2 regions of the Bradyrhizobium sp. CW1 genome follow, and region 2 is predicted to be linked to the other one. Evidence: riboswitches for the same ligand, from Rfam matches in the RefSeq annotation. Region 2 holds a riboswitch; the other holds the start of a gene.
The links. A riboswitch is a leader RNA that binds a small molecule or an ion and turns the genes downstream of it on or off. The one in region 2 is predicted to bind S-adenosylmethionine.

Region 1 (10,077 bases), 1.4 Mb from region 2:
GCCTCGGCACGTTCCATCTTGACGTCGATCGCGTCGCAGAGCTCGACGAAATCCTTGATGGTGCAGAAATGGATGTTGGCGGTGTCATACCAGCTTGCCGGCAGGTTCTCCGTGCGCGGCATGTGGCCGCCGATCAGGAGCTGGAGCCGCATCTTCCAGAAGCCGAAATTCGGGAACGACACGATGGCGCGGCGGCCGATGCGCAGCAAATTCTCCAGCACCACTTTCGGCTGCCGCGTCGCCTGCAACGTCTGCGACAGGATCACGTAGTCGAAGGCGTCATCCGGATAATTCACGAGGTCGGTGTCGGCATCGCCCTGCACCACCGCAAGACCCTTGGCGACGCAGCGGTTGACGCCCTCGCGCGACAGCTCGATGCCGCGGCCGTCGACGCCGCGGGTTTCCAGCAGTTGGAGCAGGTCGCCCTCGCCGCAGCCGACGTCGAGCACCTTCGAGCCCGGCTTGACCATGTTGGCCACCAGCACATGGTCCGCGCGAAAATCACCGGGCTGCCCGGTCGCAAGGCCGCCCAGCGGCAACGCTTCCTGTACAGACATGACTAGCCGTCCTTAAGCATTATTGGCGGTGAGCCCGCGCGCCTTGCCTGCCGATTGCAGGAAGGCGCGGGAGATATCAAGGAATTCGGGCACGTCGAGCAGGAAGGCGTCGTGACCGCGATCGGTCTCGATTTCGGCGAACGACACCCGCGCGCTCGACGCATTCAGCGCGTGCACCAGCGCGCGCGATTCCGAGGTCGGGAACAGCCAGTCGCTGGTGAAGGAGACCACGCAGAAGCGGGTCTGGATTCCCGCGAACGCCTTCGCCAGCACACCGCCGTGGTCGGCGGCGATGTCGAAATAGTCCATCGCGCGGGTCAGATAGAGATAGGAGTTGGCGTCGAAGCGCTCGACGAAGGACGAGCCCTGGTAGCGCAGATAGGACTCAACCTGGAAGTCGGCGTCGAAAGAGAAAGTCGGCAGCTCGCGGTCCTGCATGCGCCGCCCGAATTTTCGATGCAGCGCGGCGTCGGAGAGATAGGTGATGTGCGCCGCCATCCGGGCGACAGCGAGGCCACGATGCGGATGGATACCTCGATCGGCATAGCCGCCATGGTGCCAGTCGGGGTCGGCCATCACCGCCTGACGGCCAAGCTCGTGGAACGCGATGTTCTGCGCCGAGTGTCGTGTCGAGCAGGCAATCGCCAGCGCGGAGAACACGCGACTCGGATACGCCGCAGTCCATTGCAGCACTTGCATGCCGCCCATCGAGCCGCCGACGACCGCGAACAGCGTGTCGATGCCGAGCCGGTCGATCAGCATCGCCTGCGCGCGCACCATGTCGGGGATGGTGATGACGGGGAAATCGAGCCCCCAAACCTTGCCGGTCGCGGGATTGATCGAGGCCGGGCCGGTCGAGCCCATGCAGCCGCCGATCACGTTGGAGCAGATGATAAAATATTCGTTGGGATCGAGCGGCCGGCCGGGGCCGACCAAGGTCTCCCACCAGCCGGGCTTGCCGGTGACAGGGTGCACGTTGGCGACGTGCTGGTCGCCGGTCAGCGCATGGCAGATCAGGATCGCGTTGGAGCGATCGGCATTCAGCTCGCCGTAGGTCTGGTAGGCGATCTGGAACGGGCTGAGATCGACCCCGCAGTCGAGCCGCAGCGGCTGCTCCGAGCCGAACTGCGCGACGTGCGAACTCGGATGATCCACCTCGTGCGACCGCTCGTCGGCGGTGATCGCGGGACTCGGAATGGACTGGACGCCAACCATCTGACCATCGACCTCGTTTGCGATCGTAGAAGTGACCGCATTGACATCAGGCCATGAAAAACCCGGCCTGAACGATAGGTTCGGCCGGGATCGAAAGCGTCCCCGGCCTGTTTAGCGAGTTTTTTAACGTGGCTGCAAGCCGGCCGGCTCAAATGACCACGGAACGGGTAAAAACTACCGTCTTGGACGGTTTTCGTCAAGTCACGGCCCGGATCAGCCAAATTCGCCTGTCGCGCCACGGGCGGAAAGGGCCCGATTTCTCTTTGCATTTCTCTTTGCTTTCGCAGCCCCGACTGCCTAATCAGGATATCCATCACAGCGGTGACGGCTCGACTGATCCGCATTGGAAAGCCTCTCAGCAGCACCTGTCAGACATGTCCCAACGTCCGCCCGCGCCACCATCACTCCAGGAATTGCGTAAGGAGATCGACGCGATCGACGAAGGCATGCATCGCCTGCTGATGCAACGCGGCGACATCATCGACCGCCTGATCCAGGTGAAGCAGACCCAGGAGGTCGGCTCGGCGTTCCGCCCGGCACGCGAGGCCTCCATGATGCGCGACCTCGTGCAGCGTCATCGCGGCATCCTGCCGCTCGACACGGTCGAGAGCATCTGGCGCGTCATCATCGCGACCTTCACCTATGTCCAGGCCCCGTTCTCGGTCCACGCCGACATCTCGGCGAGCGAGCCGGCCATGCGCGATTCCGCGCGATTCCATTTCGGCTTCACCGTGCCTTACGTCGCGCATTTCAGCGCGCAGGCGGCGGTCGAGGCCGTCGCGAAGTCCAAGGGCGATCTGGCGCTGGTCTCGGCGACCTCGAGCCGCACGCCGTGGTGGCTGTCGCTGGAAGAAGCTGGCGCGCCAAAGATCATCGCGCGGCTGCCCTTCGTCGAGCGCGCCGACCATCCGGCGGCGTTGCCCGTGTTCGCGGTCTCGCGCGTCGCCGACAGCGCGCTGGTGACGGAGGTCGAGACCTTCAGCGTACGCGTCTCTGGGTGGAATGCGGAGGTCGCGCGCGCCCTGTCGCCGCTCGCCGAGATCGTGGCGGTGCCCGACACCGCCTTCGACGGCGCCGCGCTGCTGGTCTCGGTCACCGCGACAAGCAGCATCGACAAGATCAAGGCTGCCCTGATCGAAGCGGGGGCCTCGGTGCGCTCCACGGCCCTCGTCGGCAGCCACGCAACGCGCTATACGGTGCCCCCGACCGGGTCGAAATCGTAAGTCGCGAACCGCTTAAGCCCACTCCGGAGTTGAAGATGTCCCGCCCCGTGCCGAATCCCGGCATTCTCGATATTGCGCCCTACACGCCCGGCAAGACCCCGGTGGCAGAGCCTGGCCGCAAGGTGTTCAAGCTCTCGGCCAACGAGACGCCGTTCGGGCCCTCGCCGAAGGCGATCGAGGCGTTCAAGCAGGTGGCGGATCATCTGGAAGACTATCCGGAAGGAACCTCGCGCGTGCTGCGCGAAGCAATCGGGCGCACCTTCGGGCTCGATCCCAACCGCGTCATCTGCGGCGCCGGCTCGGACGAGATCCTCAACCTGCTCGCCCACACCTATCTCAGCCACGGTGACGAGGCGATCTCGACCACGCACGGCTTTCTGGTCTATCCGATCGCGACCATGGCGGTCGGCGCGAAGAATGTCATCGCGGCCGAGAAGAACCTCACCTGCGATGTCGACGCCATCCTCAAGGCGGTGACGCCGAAGACAAAGCTGGTCTGGCTCGCCAACCCCAACAATCCGACCGGCACCTATGTGCCGTTCGACGAGGTCAAGCGCCTGCGCGCCGGCCTGCCCTCGCACGTGCTGCTGGTGCTGGACGCAGCCTATTGCGACTACGTCTCGCGCAACGATTACGAGATGGGGATCGAGCTGGTCGCGACCACCGAAAACACGGTGGTGACCCACACCTTCTCCAAGATCCATGGTCTTGCGGCGCTGCGCATCGGCTGGATGTTCGGCCCCGAGCACATCATCGACGCGGTCAACCGCATCCGGGGTCCCTTCAACGTGTCGACGCCGGCCATGTACGCCGCCGTTGCCGCGATCGAGGACACAGCGCACCAGGCCATGTCGAAGCATTTCACCGAGACCTGGCGCAACTGGCTCGCCGAGGAGATCGGCAAGCTCGGGCTGAAGGTGACGCCGAGCGTCGCCAATTTCGTGCTGATCCACTTCCCGACCGAGGGCAAGACCTCGGACGCAGCCGACGCCTTCCTCACCAAGCGCGGGCTGGTGCTGCGCGGCTTGAAGAACTACGGCCTGCCGCATTCGCTGCGCATGACCATCGGCACCGAGGAGGCCAACCGCCTCGTCGTCGAGGGCCTGCGCGACTTCATGGCCGGACGATGAGCGCGACCCCGCACTTCCAGCGCGTCGCGCTGATCGGCTTCGGCCTGATCGGGGGCTCGATCGCACGCGCCGCGAAGCTCCAGGGTCTGGCTTCCGAGATCGTCACCACCGCGCGCTCGGAGAAGACGCGCGCACGCGTGATGGAGCTCGGCATCGTCGATCAGGTCGTCGCGACCAATGCGGAAGCCGTGAAGGACGCCGATCTCGTCATCCTCTGCATTCCCGTCGGCGCCTGCGGCCCGGTGGCGCAGGAGATCTCCGCGCATCTCAAACCCGGCGCGATCATCTCCGACGTCGGCTCGGTCAAGGGCGCCATCGTCAGGGATATGGCGCCGCACCTGCCGGAAGGCGTCCATTTCGTGCCGGCGCATCCCGTCGCAGGCACCGAGCATTCGGGTCCCGATTCCGGCTTCGCCGAGCTCTTCATCAACCGCTGGTGCATCCTCACCCCGCCGGAGGGCGTTGATGCGGCTGCCACCGATCGCCTGCGCGCGTTCTGGGCGGCGATGGGTGCCAAGGTCGAGATCATGACGCCGGATCATCATGATCTCGTGCTCGCGATCACCAGCCATCTGCCGCATCTGATCGCCTACACCATCGTCGGCACCGCCGACGAGCTGGCGCAGGTGACGGAGTCAGAGGTCATCAAGTTCTCCGCCGGCGGCTTTCGCGACTTCACGCGCATCGCCGCCTCCGATCCGACGATGTGGCGCGACGTCTTCCTCGCCAACAAGGAAGCCGTGCTGGAGATGCTCGGCACCTTCACTGAGGATCTGGCAAAGCTCACCCGCGCAATCCGCCGCGGCGATGGCGAGGCGCTGTTCGACCACTTCACCCGCACCCGCGCCATCCGCCGCGGCATTGTCGAAATCGGCCAGGATTCGGCCGCGCCCGATTTCGGCCGGCCGCATGCGCAGCTCGGCAACAAGCCGTAGCACCGAAGTGGCCCGGATGGAGCGCAGGCGTAATCCGGGACTTCCGTCGCTTGAGGCAGGATTCCCGGATCGCGCTTCTCTCCATCCGGGCTACGAGCCTGCGTGGCTCCGTGACTAGAATGGGTAGTACCGGATCTGCGTCATGACGACGTTGTCGTCGGTCTTCGGCGCGCCGCCGACGCCGGCGAACGCGAACCGTTGCGTGTAGGAATATTGCAGGCCGGCTTTGAGCGTGCCGAAATTGCCTTGGTAGATGGTGTCGTAGATCCCGGCCGTGATCTGCCGAACCTCCCTGGTGTTGCCGTTGCAGGTCGCGCCCGCCGAGTTTTCGGTGAAGCAGCCGGTGTTGTTGTAGAGCGGATTGCCGTAGCCGAACGGCACCGTTCCAACATTGGCGAAATTCGCCTTGGCCTTTTCGAGGCCTGCATAGGAGTAGACATCGAGGCTGGGCGTCGCGTGCCAGATCAGGCCGACGGCGGCCGCCGTGATCGTCAGCGGGAGGAGGGTGCCGTCCTGCGCCACCGCCGCGTCGGCGAACGGTGTTGCCGTGAAGCGGCCCAGCACGCCGTGCGAGCCATAGAGCTGAAGATCGAGGGTTTTCGGAATCAGCTCGACGAAGATGTGTCCGCCGAAGCTTCCGGTGTCGTAGGGGTGGTTGGCGTTGTTGAAACGGTCGAACAGCTGGCGGTAGAGCGCCCACCCCTCGACATGCAACTTATAGGGCCCGAGCCTTGGGTCCCAGGCGGCCTTGACCGTGACGTCGGGCACCTGATTCAGGCAAGAAATCCCGGAACGGATTCGAAGTCGATCACGCCGGGCGCATCGACGCCACGAGGATCGATGCCGGACTTGGTCGGCGCGTTCAGCGACCAGGATTGCCCGGCGAGGAAGTGAAGACCGAGATCGCTGCGGTCCAGTTCCAGGCTGAGCTGCCGCATGCGCGGATTGAACGAGTTGGTCGCAACCGAGCTCGCCGTCTGAGCCGCACCTTCGAAATCGATCTCGCCATAACCCGCGAGGTGCGTGTCGGCATCGGCATTGCCCTCGGCCAGCACCGAGAACCTGCTCTGGCGTGCCGAGAAGCGCGTTTCCGGGATGTTGAAGTTGCGGCTCTGCTGATAGGGGATGAAGTTGTAGACCGAGCCGGTATCGGAAGCGAGATTCCGCGAGCGGTAGACGCCGGTGAGATCGACCCAGCCACCGAAGGTCAACGTCACGCCCTTGTAGCAGACCTTGCCGGCCGCACATGGATCGGCGGCGAGCGCCTTGTAACTTGCTGGTAACTGAACGGCCTTCGCCTGCGCTTCACCCTGTCGCGTCTTGCGCGCCTCGGAGTCCACGCGCTGCTGGAGCTCCTTCAGCTTCGCCTTCAGCGAGTGGATTTCGGTTGTGACATTGTCGTCGGCATGCGCCTGCCCTGAACAGGCAGCGAGAATACCCAGCATCAGTCCGCAATTGATGATCCGCATTTGAAGCTTCCTCCATTTGGGAAGCGGATTGGATTCCGCGCGCCATCTCCGGCGCATGCATGCTTCCCTGGTGTGGAGTGATTTGAATGCGGCTGCGGTTATTCGCGGCGCCGTGCATCTTGTGCATCACGTTTTCCTGACGATCCTGTTCGGAATATTTTCGTTGGCTGTCGATCCGCACGCGCGACTGTCGCGATTGTCCAAGGCAACTTTTCGAGGCCTCGTTCAAGGCAACGCGCATTGGGCCCGGCCGGGACATGACCGGGCCCAGTTCGCGACGGGCAAGTGGTGGATGGCGGCTATTTGCCCTTGGTCGCGCGCATCACCATTGGGCGCGGTGATTTCGGCGAGGGGACGAAGGCCATCGTCTCCCGCGTCGTCGGATTCGAGACGTTGCGATCACCGTTCGGATACATCGAGGCGTATGCTGCCGGCTCCTGCAACTGCCATTGCCACTGCGCAAACGCGGGCGTCGCGAGCGTGGTCGAGATGGCGATACCGGCAATGAACAGCCTGGACTTGGTCATGATATCTCTCCTGCCTGGGCGACCGCATCATCGTGCGGCCGACATGGAGAGAGAGCGGAGTTTGCGGCTCGGCATTCCCGGCCGGTCATCACGATCCGGCGAAGCGGCCGTGAGTTCAGCTCGTAACCCGCATGGAGGGAGTTACGACAGCTGAGGGCGATGAATGGAGAGAGGAGACTCTGAATCCATCCTACTGCTTCGCGCTACGGCTAATCTTTCCCGGCTTGAACAGCTCGAGGTCGATGGCCTGTCCCATCGCCAGATATCCGGTGCGGTTGGGATGAAGCTTGTCGCCGGCGCCACCAGTCGTGCTTTCGGGAACGAACTCCGGCTTGAGGCCACCCGAGGCCGGATCGAGCGTCGCCCGATCAAAATCGATTACACCGTCGAATGTCCCCGAGCTACGGATGAATGCGTTGAGCGCCTTGCGCTTGTCATCCTGCTCGGGAAAACCATGTGCCGCGCTGGTGCTACCCAATGCCGAAACGACGGTGGCGCCGATGATCCGGGCTTGCGGCCATTTCGCACGTAGCCTCGCGACACGATCCTTCATCGCGGCGATGACTTGGTCGGCGGTAAAATTGCCGTTCTTGCTGAAATCGTTGATACCTTCCAGCCAGATCAGGCTCGATATGCCGGACAGCGACAGCACGTCACGCTCGAGCCGCTGGCCCGAAGCGGGGCCGCCCGCGTACGGTTTGTCGGGACCATATTCGGCCGGGCCTGCGATTTGGTTGCCACCGATGCCGCCATTCACTACGGCAACCTTGTTGCCGTAGACTGCCTTCAGGCGACGCGACAGCACGTTGGGCCAGCGATCGTCGCCATTCATGGTTGAGGCGGTCCCGTCGGTAATCGAATCCCCAAACGCCATGATGGCGAAGGCATCGGCAGGCGCAGTCATCTCGATCGCATCGAGGAAGAACCATGACGCAGTCGCATAGGGGAAGGAAGCCTCGTCTTCCAGGGCGCCCTTCGCGCCGGCGCCGGGCGCACTGACATAGGAGGTGGTCAGCGCTTTGGCGTGCCAGGTCATCGGGCCGCTCTGGCCGGCGACATGAAAACTGACCGCAAGCCGGCGGCCGGCGAGGTCATCGGGGCGCTTTGCAAACGGCAGCGCGATCGCATCGCTCCAGACCGAATTCCCCGGCGACACCGTAACGGAAGCCGTGCCGGCGAACGTAACCGGAATGTTGGAGCCGCGGATCAACGCGGCACTGCCCGACTGCAGGCCGACGTAAACGCCGTCAAACGTGACGGGTTTGGTGCCGAAGGCGTTGCTGAGCCGGATGCGGGCCTGACGGCCCCAGATATCCGGCCGCACGATCAGGCGAAAGGTCTGGTCCCGCGCACCGGCCGCAGGCTCGGGAAACGCGAATTTCTGTTCGGGCTGGGCTGACGGATTGCCGACGGGGTATGGGCCCTGAACCGCGCCCGTCCAGGACACCACCCAATGTTCGCTATCCTTTGCGGTTGCGGTCTGAAGCGAGGCAACGAGCAGCGATGCTGCCACGAGACAATTCAACGCGCGCATTGTTTCCCCCGAACCCCAGATAATTTGGGCGCGGCCTTAGAGCCGTCAGTTGGTCTTCAATAGGGCGGCAGAACGCTACCTGTCCAGACGCACTGTCGCACTCCTCGCCCGACGCAGGAGAGGACCTCGCAGGTTGCGTCACCGGCGCCGACAAGAAGCTCTTCGCAGAAACGATCTGTTCACAGTTTCGAACGCATCAGACGGACCGAGCTGTCCGCCCGGCAGGTTTATGAATTCACGACCTAATACAGCGGCGGGATCTGGCCGACCTTGACCGGGCCGAGCAGCACGGCGCCGTCGACGAACTTCAGCGGGAAGCTGCGAGCCTTCTTGCCTTCCAGCGTGCTCTCGGTGCCGATCGAATTGATGCCGGCGGCAACGCCTGCATTGGCGTTCTGCTTGATGACCTTGCCGAGGCCGGGAACGGCACGGTCGAGCGCACCGAACAGATTGTTGAGGTCCTGCGACTTCACGCCGGGCGCGACGCGATCGAGGGTCGCCTGCGGCACCCCCTCCTGCAGCATCTTCTCGATGCCGAGCGCGGGGATCACGCGCTCCAGGCCCGTCACGGTCATCTGCAATTCGCCATCGAGGCGGCCGTTTGCCGAGAGCCCGAGCGTGCCGGCCGCAACCGCGATCATCTCGCCCTGCTGGATGCGGGACTGCACGATCTCGATATGGCCGCCGGCGGCCTGGATCTCGCGGAAGCGCTGCGGCCACGGCTTTGGCGTGAGATCGGACAGTCCGGTGATCTTCGCCCGCGTGTCGGCCTCGAACGGCTCGGCGAGCAGCGGATGAACGCCCTGGACGCTGCCCTGCGCGATCTGGAGCACGGTCTCGATCACGGGATGATCGGACGGAGATCCATCCGCAAGGCGTCCATGCAGCTCGACCTGTTTTGCGCGCGCGAGCGGCACCTGCATGCTGCCGTCGACACGATTGACGGTCGGCTCCTCGAACACGATGGAAGCGCGCTCCGGCACGGCGGGCAGGCCGACCACACTGCTGCGACCCTTGCTCCAGTTCACCACGAAGGTGCTCTGCGTGACGCCGTCAGTGAGCGTCGCGGGTGCGGTAAATTCGGCGATGACGCGCTTGGGATCGTAGACTTGGGCGACGACCAGGATGTTGTCGAGCTTCGCCGTGAACGGCGTCTTGCTGGCGTTCTGCGACACCAGGGCGACGCTGGCGCCCGAACACCGGACCTCGAAGCGGAAGGGGAAGCCCGCGATCGAGCGCTTGGCGCAATCATAGACGCGGCCGGATTTGGCCTCCTGCGCGCGCCAGGCATCGGCGGCGATTTCGGCCTGCGACGCCGCATAGAACCAGAAGCAGCTCCACGCCACCGCGAGGATCAGGAGGATGACAGGGGCGATGAAAAGGCCCCAGCGGGAGCGCCGGCGTGCGGCAACGGTCATATCGGACATGCGGCGACCCTTTGACCCCTGATTTTGTCAAATGTAAGCGAGGTTGGCGTGCTCCGAAAG
Region 2 (10,077 bases):
GCCCGAGCGTGCGCGGCAGGCCGATCTGCATCCCGGCGATGCGCCCGAAGGCGTCGAAGTGCACGCCGTCGCTGAAGACGATGCCTGGGTCGAGGCACGCTCGCTGATCGAGACCGTCGAAGACGTTGAGCTGATCGATCCGGAGCTGTCCGGGGAGCGGCTGCTCTACCGCCTGTTCCACGAGCGCGGCGTGCGCGTGTTCAATCCGCTGCCCTTGAAGGCGCAATGCTCCTGCTCGCGCGATGCGGTGGCATCGATGCTAAAGAGCTTTTCGTCTGACGACCGTGCCGCGATGGTCAAGGACGACAAGGTCGTCGTGACCTGCGAGTTCTGCAGCTCGGTGTACGAGTTCACGCCGGATGAAGCAGGCGTGGAAGACGCGTAAGGCGTTAGCCTGCAGGTGCGATAGGGTCGGCCAAAGCGGAGCGCGCCCACCATCTCCTGCCCTAGTTCAACACCCGCTTGTTGTCCGGGCTGTCCAGCGAGAACGTCGGCACGTCAATTTCGAAGCGCTCGCCAGTCGCGCTGACCATCTGGTAGCGGCCGGTCATGAAGCCCGAGGCGGTCGTGAGCGGGACGCCGGAGGTGTATTCGAAGCGTTCGCCGGGCGCGAGCGTCGGCTGCTCGCCGACGACGCCCTCGCCCTTCACCTCCTGCTGCCGGCCCGTGGCGTCGGTGATGATCCAGTGCCGCGTCTTGAGCTGCACGGTCTCGTCGCCGGAATTGGTGATGACGACGGTATAGGCCCAGAAATAACGGGAGCGGTCAGCCGACGACTGCTCCGGAACAAAGTTCGGCTCGACGGTCACTTCGATCTGGCGGGTCACGGCGCGGTACATGATTGCCATCATACCGAAAACCGCCCGGGAACCAAACGCCGGAGACGCCTTGGCGACATCGTCCCGCCAGAATTCGCAGGGAAGTACACGTCCAAATGGGCTTGCAAATGTACTTGCTTGTGATCCGGTCGCTTTGCGAGATGACGGCCGGACCGGTACACTCCTTGCCACGTCGCGATTTGCGGAAGGGTTTTTAGGCCCCCGATGACCATTGCCGACCAAGTGACGGGATCGACGATCGCGGGAACCGCTAAACCTGTGGAGGTCAAGTCCGCGGGAGCGAAGCGGCGCGCGGCCGCGCCGGCCATTTCGCTGCCAGCCATCGGCGAGCGCGAGCTCCGGCTGGACCTATTCCGCGGCCTTGCGCTGTGGCTGATCTTCATCGACCATTTGCCGCCGAGCCTTCTGACCTGGTTCACGATCCGCAATTACGGCTTCAGCGACGCCACCGAGATCTTCATCTTCATCTCCGGCTATACCGCCGCCTTCGTCTACGGTCGGGCGATGCTGGAGTCCGGCATCGTCGTCGCCACCGCGCGCATCCTGCGGCGCGTCTGGCAGATCTATGTCGCCCACGTCTTCCTGTTCACGATCTTCCTTGCCGAAATCTCCTACGTCGCGACCAGGTTCGAGAACCCGCTCTACACCGAAGAGATGGGCATCATGGATTTCCTCAAGCAGCCCGACGTCACGATCGTGCAGGCGCTGCTGCTGCGCTTCCGTCCGGTCAACATGGACGTGCTGCCGCTCTACATCGTGCTGATGCTGGCGCTGCCCTTGATCCTGTGGCTGATGAAGTGGCGCCCCGACGTGACGCTCGGCCTCTCGGTCGCGCTCTACGCGGTGACCTGGGAATACGACCTCTATCTGTCGGCCTATCCGAACGGCTTCTGGGCCTTCAATCCCTTCGCCTGGCAATTGCTGTTCGTGTTCGGGGCATGGTGCGCGCTCGGGGGTGCGCGACGCATGTCGCACATTCTGGCTTCGCGGGTGACGATGTGGATCGCGATCGCCTATCTGGTTGCGGCATTCTACGTGACGCTGACCTGGTATGTGCCGCAGCTCTCCCACTTCATGCCGAAGCGGCTCGAGCAGTGGATGTATCCGATCGACAAGGCCGACCTTGACGTGCTGCGCTTCACGCATTTCCTGGCGCTGGCCGCGCTCACCGTGCGCGTCCTGCCCCGGGACTGGCCGGGCCTGAAATCGCCCTGGCTGCGGCCGCTGATCCTGTGCGGCTCGCATTCCCTGGAGATATTCTGTCTCGGCGTCTTCCTCGCCTTTGCCGGCCATTTCATCCTGGCCGAAGTCTCGGGCGGCCCGGTCATGCATGCGCTAATAAGTCTCTCCGGAATCCTGATCATGTGGGCCATGGCCTGGCTGATTTCGTGGTACAAGCGGGTGGCTGACAAGAGCGGTTCGAAAACCAAAAGCGCCGTCGGCAGCGCCGATATGGCGGGAGGGGGCTGATGAAGGCGAAGGTTTTCCTGAGCCTGATCCTGCTGTGCGGTGGTCTCGCCGCGCCTCCGGCGCGCGCGGACGATGCTGCGCCGGCTGCTTCAGCCGCGCCCGCAGCCTGTGAAGTGCCGTCCTATCTGCTCACCAGCGAAAGCCAGCTTCCCAAGGTCGCCGATGCCGTGAAGGCCGGCAAGCCGCTCGAAATCCTGGTCATCGGCAGTCGCTCGACCACGATTCCGGCTTCCGAGGACGCCTCTTATCCGGCGCGGATGCAGGCCATCCTGAAGGACAAGCTGCCGCCGTCCGAGACTGTGCACGTCTCCGTAGAAATACAGAGCAAGAAAACGGCCGAGGAGGCGGCTGCCAGCTTCGTTAAGCTGATGGAAGCAAAAACGCCTACTTTGGTCATCTGGCAGACCGGGACTGTCGATGCTATCCGAGCCATCGATCCCGATGATTTTCGTGGCGCGGTGACCGAAGGGGTTGTTGCGTTGCAAAAGGCAGGGGCTGACGTCGTCTTGATGAATTTGCAGTACAGTCCGCGTACCGAAACCATGATCTCGGTGCCGCCATACCTCGACAATATGCGGGTGGTGGCGCAGGAGCACGATATTCCGCTGTTCGATCGGTTCGCGATCATGCGGCAGTGGAATGATCAGGGCCAGTTCGACCTATTCAGCCCGTCGCGCGGGCCCGAGTTGGCGAAGCAGGTCCATGATTGCCTTGGCCGGGCGTTGGCACAGTTCCTGATCGACGCTGCCCATCTGGAGCCGGCCCAGCAGCAAAATTGAGGTCTAGCGTTAATGAGTTCTCTCCGCCCTTTTTGCCTGACGGCATGGCTGGCTGTGCCCGCAGCAGCGGTGCTGCTGTTGCTGAGTCCGGCCTCGCAGTCCCACGCGCAGACGCAGGCCGCGCAGGCAACACCGGCCCCGCAGCAGTCGGCTGATCCGGCTCCCGCTTCACCGTCCCAGACCACCGTCGCAGCGACGTCCCCCGACCAGCGCGGCATCACGGCGCGCGCCATCGACAAGGTGAAGCAGGTCGCGAAATCCGCCGGCGACATCTTTAGCCGCGTGCCCTGCCTGTCGCCGAAGGGCGGCTCGAAGGCGATGGGCTCGCTGCCGCATGTCGCGGGCAAGCTCGTCGCCGGCCAGCCCGTCGTCATCGTCGCGTTCGGCTCGTCGTCGACCGCGGGATTCGGCGCGAGCTCGCCGGAGTTCAACTATCCCAATCGCCTTGCCGCGCAGCTGCACCGGCACTATCCGACCGCCGACATCACCGTCGTCAATGCCGGCGTCGGCGGCGAGGATGCGCCCGAGATGATGAAGCGTCTCCAGAAAGAGGTGATCGACGTGCATCCGGATCTGGTGATCTGGCAGGTCGGCACCAATGCCGTGCTGCGCAATCTCGATCCTGGCGAGACCGCCAAACTGGTCGAGGACGGCATCGCTCGCATCCAGGCCACCGGCGGCACCGACATCGTGCTGGTCGATCCGCAATATTCGCCCGCCGTCAACCAGCGCGCCGAGAGCGCCGGCAAGATGGTGAAGCTGCTCGGCAAGGTCGCCGAGCTCCGTCACGTCGGCATCTTCCCGCGCTTCGAGGTGATGCGCGACTGGCACGAGAAGCAATCGCTTCCGGTCGAGAGTTTCGTGATCGCCGACGGACTGCACATGAACGATTGGGGCTATGCCTGCTTCGCCCAGCTCCTCGGCGACGACATCATTCGCTCCGTCGGCCAGATCAAGCTCGGCGTGAACGTGCCCGCGGACGTGCGGACGTACCGGCCAATGTGACTTGTCGTCCCGGCCCCCATGCGCAATTGCGCACTAGGCCGGGACGACAATAACTCACGCCTTCTCCAGCGCCGCGGTCAGATCCTCGATCAGATCGTCCGCGTGCTCGAGGCCTGCCGAGAAGCGGATGAATCCTTCGCTGATGCCGAGCGCGGCGCGGTCCTCCGGCTTCAAACGCTGATGCGTCGTGGTCGCGGGATGGGTGACGAGGCTCTTGGCGTCGCCGAGATTGTTCGAGATCTTGGCGAGCTTGAGCTCGTTGAGCACGCGGAACGCCGCCTGCTTGCCGCCCTTGACCTCGAGGCCGACCAGCGTCGAGCCGCCGCGCATCTGCTTCTTCACCAATGCAGCCTGCGGATGATCGGCGCGGCCGGGAAACACCAGCCGCGAAATCTTCGGATGGCTCGCCAGCACGTCCGCGATGCGCGCCGCCGTCTCGGTCTGCGCGCGCACGCGCACGGCGAGCGTCTCCAGCCCCTTGAGCAGGACCCAGGCGTTGAACGGCGAGATCGACGGGCCGGTCTGGCGCATGAAATTGTGGATGTGCTCGGCGATGAACGCTTCCGAGGACAGGATGATGCCGCCGAGACAGCGGCCCTGGCCGTCGATGTGCTTGGTCGCGGAATAGACCACGACGTCGGCGCCGAGCGCGAGCGGGCTCTGCCAGATCGGGGTGGCGAACACGTTGTCGACGACGAGCCGCGCGCCGCCACTATGCGCGATCTCGGCAATGCCGGGAATGTCGAGCACGTCGAGCGTCGGATTGGTCGGGCTCTCCAGGAAGAACGTCTTGGTGTTCGGCTTCATGGCGCGCTGCCACTGGTCGAGATCGAGGCCGTCGACCAGCGTGGTCTCGATGCCGTAGCGCGGCAGTAAATCCTGCACGACGTAGAGACACGAGCCGAACAGCGCGCGCGAGGCCACGACGTGATCGCCGGCCTTGAGCGGCGCCAGGATCGCGGTCGTCACCGCGGCCATGCCGGTCGCGGCCGAACGTGCCGCTTCGGCGCCTTCGAGCTCGATCATGCGGCGCTCGAACATCGAGATGGTCGGATTGGAGTAGCGTGAATAGATGAAGCCGGGGTCCTCGCCCTTGAACCGCGCCTCGCACTCCTCAGCGCTGTTGTAGACGTAGCCCTGGGTCAGGAACAGCGACTCCGACGTCTCGCCATATTGCGAGCGTAAGGTGCCGGAATGAACCAGGCGAGTTTCGGGACGGTAGTGGGCGGTTGGCGCCGGGGACTTCGACATAGGACCTCCTGAAGTGACCATCGAGAATGGTCACAAAAAAACCGGCCTGGAATATCTCCACGGGCCGGGATCACAGAGGTCCCCGGCCTGTTTAGCGACTTATTTAACGTGGCTGCAAGCCGGCCGGCTCAAATCACCACGGGATAAGTCATGCTCATATTCCGCAATGCCCTTTCCGTCAAGACGTCCATCGGATAGCCGTAAAACGCTCATATTTCCCGCATGTCGGGATGTGTTTGATCCCTGATGAGGACCCCGGGTTGACGTTCACGGTCGCCGCCGACGCCAATGGTATCCTGCCCGACCGCATGATCGCGGCGATGGCGGAGGGCGGTCTCATCCTGCCCGCTTACGACTTCGTCGAAAGCCAGATCCAGCCGGCGAGCCTCGATTTGCGTCTTGGCGATATCGCCTATCGCGTTCGCGCCAGCTTCCTGCCCGGTCCCGGCGCCACGGTCGCCGAGCGCATCGACGAGTTGAAGCTGCACGAGTTCAGCCTCGCCGACGGCGCGGTGCTGGAGACCAACTGCGTCTACATCGTGCCGCTGCTTGAAAGCCTCGCGCTGCCGCCGGAAATCGTCGCGGCCGCCAACCCGAAGAGCTCGACCGGCCGGCTCGACGTCTTCACCCGCGTGATCGCCGACGGCACCCGCCGCTTCGACATGATCGGTGCCGGCTATCACGGCCCGCTCTATGCCGAGATCAGCCCGAAGACGTTTCCGGTGCTGGTCAGCGAGGGCTCGCGCCTGAGCCAGGTGCGCTTCCGCACCGGCGATGCCATCCTCAACATCGACGACCTCGAGGCGCTGCACGCGACCGAGCGTCTCGTCGATATCGACGATGCCGACCTCACCGGCGGCGTCGCCGTCTCTGTTGATCTCTCCGGCGAGAAGAGCGGCGGCTTCGTCGGCTACCGCGCCAAGCGCCACACCGGCGTCATCGACGTCGATCGCCGCGCCGGCTATTCCGTCGAGGACTTCTGGGAGCCGATCTCGGCCCGTCCCGACGGCAGCCTGATCCTCGATCCCGGCGAGTTCTATATCCTCGCGTCGAAAGAGGCGGTGCAGGTGCCGCCCGATTACGCCGCGGAGATGGTGCCGTTCGATCCGCTGGTCGGCGAGTTCCGCGTGCATTATGCCGGATTCTTCGATCCCGGCTTCGGCTATGCCGGCGCCGGCGGGCTAGGCTCGCGCGCCGTGCTCGAAGTGCGCTCGCGCGAGGTGCCGTTCATCCTCGAGCACGGCCAGATCGTCGGCCGCCTCGTCTACGAGAAGATGCTGGCCCGCCCCGACGCGATGTACGGCCAGCGCATCGGCTCGAACTACCAGGCGCAGGGCCTGAAGCTGAGCAAGCATTTCCGGGTGTAGGGATAGCCTCACCTTCCGCTGTCATGCCTCGGCTTGACCGGGGCATCCAGTACGCCGTAGCCTATTGGTTCGATCACATCCGCCTCTGGAATACTGGATCGCCCGATCAAGTCGGGCGATGACACCGAATCTGTGTCAAGATGGGAAGTGAATCCGGGCTACGTCCGAGGTGGCGAAATGACAGATCAATCCGAACTCGACGCAAGAATCCTCGACGACGTCGCCGACGCGCTGATCTATTCGGATCGCTCCGGCACGATCATGCGCTGGAACCGCGCATCGTCCGCACTGTTCGGCTTCTCGGCGGACGAAGCGCTGGGCCAGAATCTCGACCTGATCATTCCCGAACATCTGCGCGCCGCGCACTGGAAAGGTTTTGAGGCCGCGCTTGCCAGCGGCGCGATGAAGCTTGCGGGCAAGCCGACACTGACCCGCGCGCTGCACAAGGACGGACGCAAGCTCTACATCGAGATGACCTTTGCGCTGGTGCGGGACGCCGCTGGAGTGGTGCAGGGATCGGTGGCGATGGCACGCGACGTCACCGAGCGCGTCGAGCGCGAGCGTGCCGCCAAAGCCTCGCAAACTAAGCCTGCGCAAAATTCGTGATGCGGAATTGGCGCGCCGGCGTGCAGGGCTCCCTGCGTGCGGCTCAGCTTGTCCGTCACCGGATGCAGTGACACACTCGATCAGAACAACGATCGGGAGCGAACATGACCGCACCAGACCCCGCGCAGGAAGCTCAATGGAAACGCTGGCGCGCGGTTGCCGATCTCTATCACGCCTACTTCACCGGTCTGATCCTCACCGTGGTCACGCGTCGCGGCACGGCAGATGCTGCGGAGTTCGTCTTTCGCGTGTTCCGCCGCCAGCAGCAGGAGCGCTTCCTGCCGGGGCTGGAGAAGCTCGGGCTGAGCCATCTGCCGCCCGCCGTGGCAGCCGCGCAATATCACTATCTCTCGAACTGGATCGGCGGCGTGCACGTCGAATACATGTATGAGAGCGACCGCAAAGCCTGGATCCGCTATCCGCCGCCGCGCTGGATCTGGAAAGGCACTGCCATCTGCGGCGTGCCGGGCGAAGTCTCGCGCGCGATGCTGCGCGGCTGGCACGCCAACAACGGCGTGGCGCTCGGCGATACCAGATTGGGGTTCGTCTGCACCAAGCAGAGCGTCGACGGCCAGGACGGGCTCGAAGGCTACTATTATCAATATGACCAGCCCCTCGAGCTCGACCAGCGCCTCGTGTTCGCGCGGCACCTCGAAGCCCCGCTGTTCGATGCAGCCGCGGCTCCGGCGTTGCCGGTCGCAAGCTGGCCAAGGCCGAGACTGGAAAAAGCCTATCGCAACTATGCGATGGAATATGTGCGCACCGCCGCGCCCGTGATGGTGCAGCTGTTCGGTCCGGAGGATGCGGGCTATCTCCTGCACCTCACGGGCAAGCTGATCGGGATGCAATATTTCGATGAGGTCGCTGCGGCGCTGTCGATGGGCCGCGGCGGTGCGAGCGAATTCGCGACGTTCCTCAACGCGCTGTTTGTCGCGCAGGACGATGCGGCTGAGACGACGCAATCCGAGGGCACGTTCGAAATCCGTCAGCAGAGCTGGAGGTTGATGGAAGACGGCGCCGATAACCACTCCGCTTGCGCCAAGGTGCTGGCGGGGTTGTTCGAGGGGCTTGCGGCCGGGTGCGGCCGGCACATCGGCGTGCACCTGTCCCCGACACCGAGCGGTCGTCCGCCATTGCTCTGGACGATTGGGTAGACGACGGCGTCACCGCGCTGCCGCAGGGCACGCCTGCACCTAGCGCAGGAGGAATCGCTGCGCGTCGTGCTAACAAGCCTCTTGTTGCGCCCTGCGCGAACCAATTCATTGGCACACCCAAGCATTGCTGCGCCGGAAATGGCGCTTTGCCCGGAGAGGACATGTCAGACATCGCCGAAATCCCGGTCGATGAACAAGAGCGTCCGCTGCCGCCGCCTCCGCGCCCCGTGAGGAGCGCGCTGATGGACGGGCCGATCCTGCGCACGCTGCTCGGGCTGGCCTGGCCCAACGTGGTCGCGCTCTCAGCCGGCACCTGCACCGTGATTGCGGAGACCTCCTATATCGGACGGCTCGGCGTGGAAGCGCTGGCCGCGATGGCGCTGGTGTTTCCGACAGTGATCCTGACCATGACCATGTCAGGCGGTGCGATGGGCGGCGCGGTGGCCTCCGCCATCGCGCGCGCGCTCGGCGCGGGCGATCGCGAGCGTGCCGGGACGCTCGCCGCGCACGCGCTGCTGATCGGCATCAGCTTCGGCCTCGTCTTCATGCTGGGCATGCTGATCTTCGGGCCCAAGGTGCTTGAGATGCTCGGCGGCCGCGGCGACGTGCTGACGCATGCGATCGCCTACACCCAGGTGTTTTTCGGCGGCGCCGTGCTGCCTTGGCTGCTCAACACCATGGCCGGCGTCCTGCGCGGCACCGGCAACATGAAGCTGCCGTCGCTGTTGATCCTCAATTCCGCGGCCTGGCAGATCGTGCTCGGTGGCACGCTTGGCCTCGGCCTCGGTCCGGTGCCGCAATTCGGCATGCGCGGGGTCGCCGCCGGCGCGCTGATTGCCTATTGCATGAATATCGGCGTGATGGGCTGGTACCTGTTCTCCGGCCGCGCCCGCGTGACGCCGAAGCTGCGCGGACTTCGCATCCAATGGGCGATGTTTTTCGACATCCTCAAAGTGGGCACCATCGCCTGCTTCTCGCCGCTGCAATCGGTGCTGACGATCTCGATCTTCACTCACATGCTTGCGAAATTCGGCACCGCGATCCTGGCCGGCTACGGCATCGGTGCGCGGCTGGAATTCCTGCTGACCTCGATCGCGTTCTCGTTCGGCATCGCCTCGGTGCCGATGATCGGCATGGCGGTCGGCGCCGGCCGCATCGCCCGCGCCCGGCGCATCGCCTGGATCGCAGCGGCGAGCGCCTTCGTCGCCGTCGGTGCACCGGCGTGCCTGGTCGCGGCCTTCCCCGATCTCTGGGTGAACATCTTCACGGACAGCGCGACCGTGCGCGCCACCAGCCACCAATATTTGTCGACAGTGGCGCCGTTCTACGCCTTCATCGGCCTCGCCTCGACGATGTATTTCTCGTCGCAGGGCGCTGCGAAGGTGATCGGCCCGGTGCTGGCGCAGACCGCGCGGCTGATCTACATCTCGGCTGTCGGCTGGTGGCTGTCGACGCATGATGCCACCGCGCAAAGCTTCTTCTGGCTGGCGGCGAGCTCGATGGTCGTGCTCGGCCTGCTCTCGTGCTCCAGCGTGGTGCTGACACGCTGGGGACCGCGCCAAACCAAACCTGCGATCAGGCCGGCTCTGTCGGCCGCCGCGGACTA

Region 1: linked by a shared signal. The riboswitch ahead of IVB54_RS04110 (homoserine O-acetyltransferase) and the one ahead of IVB54_RS37270 (O-succinylhomoserine sulfhydrylase) in region 2 are both predicted to bind S-adenosylmethionine.

The regions. Positions count from the first base shown of each region.
Region 1 covers NZ_CP064684.1:857,665-867,741, reverse strand. The annotation lists gene metW (methionine biosynthesis protein MetW) at 1-557, opposite strand, end outside; gene IVB54_RS04110 (homoserine O-acetyltransferase) at 570-1,772, opposite strand; SAM riboswitch at 1,863-1,942, opposite strand; gene IVB54_RS04105 (chorismate mutase) at 2,147-2,995, shown strand; gene IVB54_RS04100 (histidinol-phosphate transaminase) at 3,031-4,125, shown strand; gene IVB54_RS04095 (prephenate/arogenate dehydrogenase family protein) at 4,122-5,060, shown strand; gene IVB54_RS04090 (hypothetical protein) at 5,175-5,828, opposite strand; gene IVB54_RS04085 (hypothetical protein) at 5,834-6,529, opposite strand; gene IVB54_RS04080 (hypothetical protein) at 6,829-7,056, opposite strand; gene IVB54_RS04075 (GDSL-type esterase/lipase family protein) at 7,247-8,590, opposite strand; gene IVB54_RS04070 (DUF2125 domain-containing protein) at 8,833-10,017, opposite strand.
Region 2 covers NZ_CP064684.1:7,782,655-7,792,731, reverse strand. The annotation lists gene IVB54_RS37295 (Hsp33 family molecular chaperone) at 1-385, shown strand, start outside; gene apaG (Co2+/Mg2+ efflux protein ApaG) at 447-839, opposite strand; gene IVB54_RS37285 (OpgC domain-containing protein) at 1,044-2,309, shown strand; gene IVB54_RS37280 (lipolytic enzyme) at 2,309-3,088, shown strand; gene IVB54_RS37275 (SGNH/GDSL hydrolase family protein) at 3,101-4,093, shown strand; gene IVB54_RS37270 (O-succinylhomoserine sulfhydrylase) at 4,148-5,344, opposite strand; SAM riboswitch at 5,415-5,494, opposite strand; gene IVB54_RS37265 (2'-deoxycytidine 5'-triphosphate deaminase) at 5,605-6,711, shown strand; gene IVB54_RS37260 (PAS domain S-box protein) at 6,889-7,317, shown strand; gene IVB54_RS37255 (hypothetical protein) at 7,422-8,471, shown strand; gene IVB54_RS37250 (MATE family efflux transporter) at 8,633-10,077, shown strand, end outside; gene IVB54_RS37245 (hypothetical protein) at 10,075-10,077, opposite strand, start outside.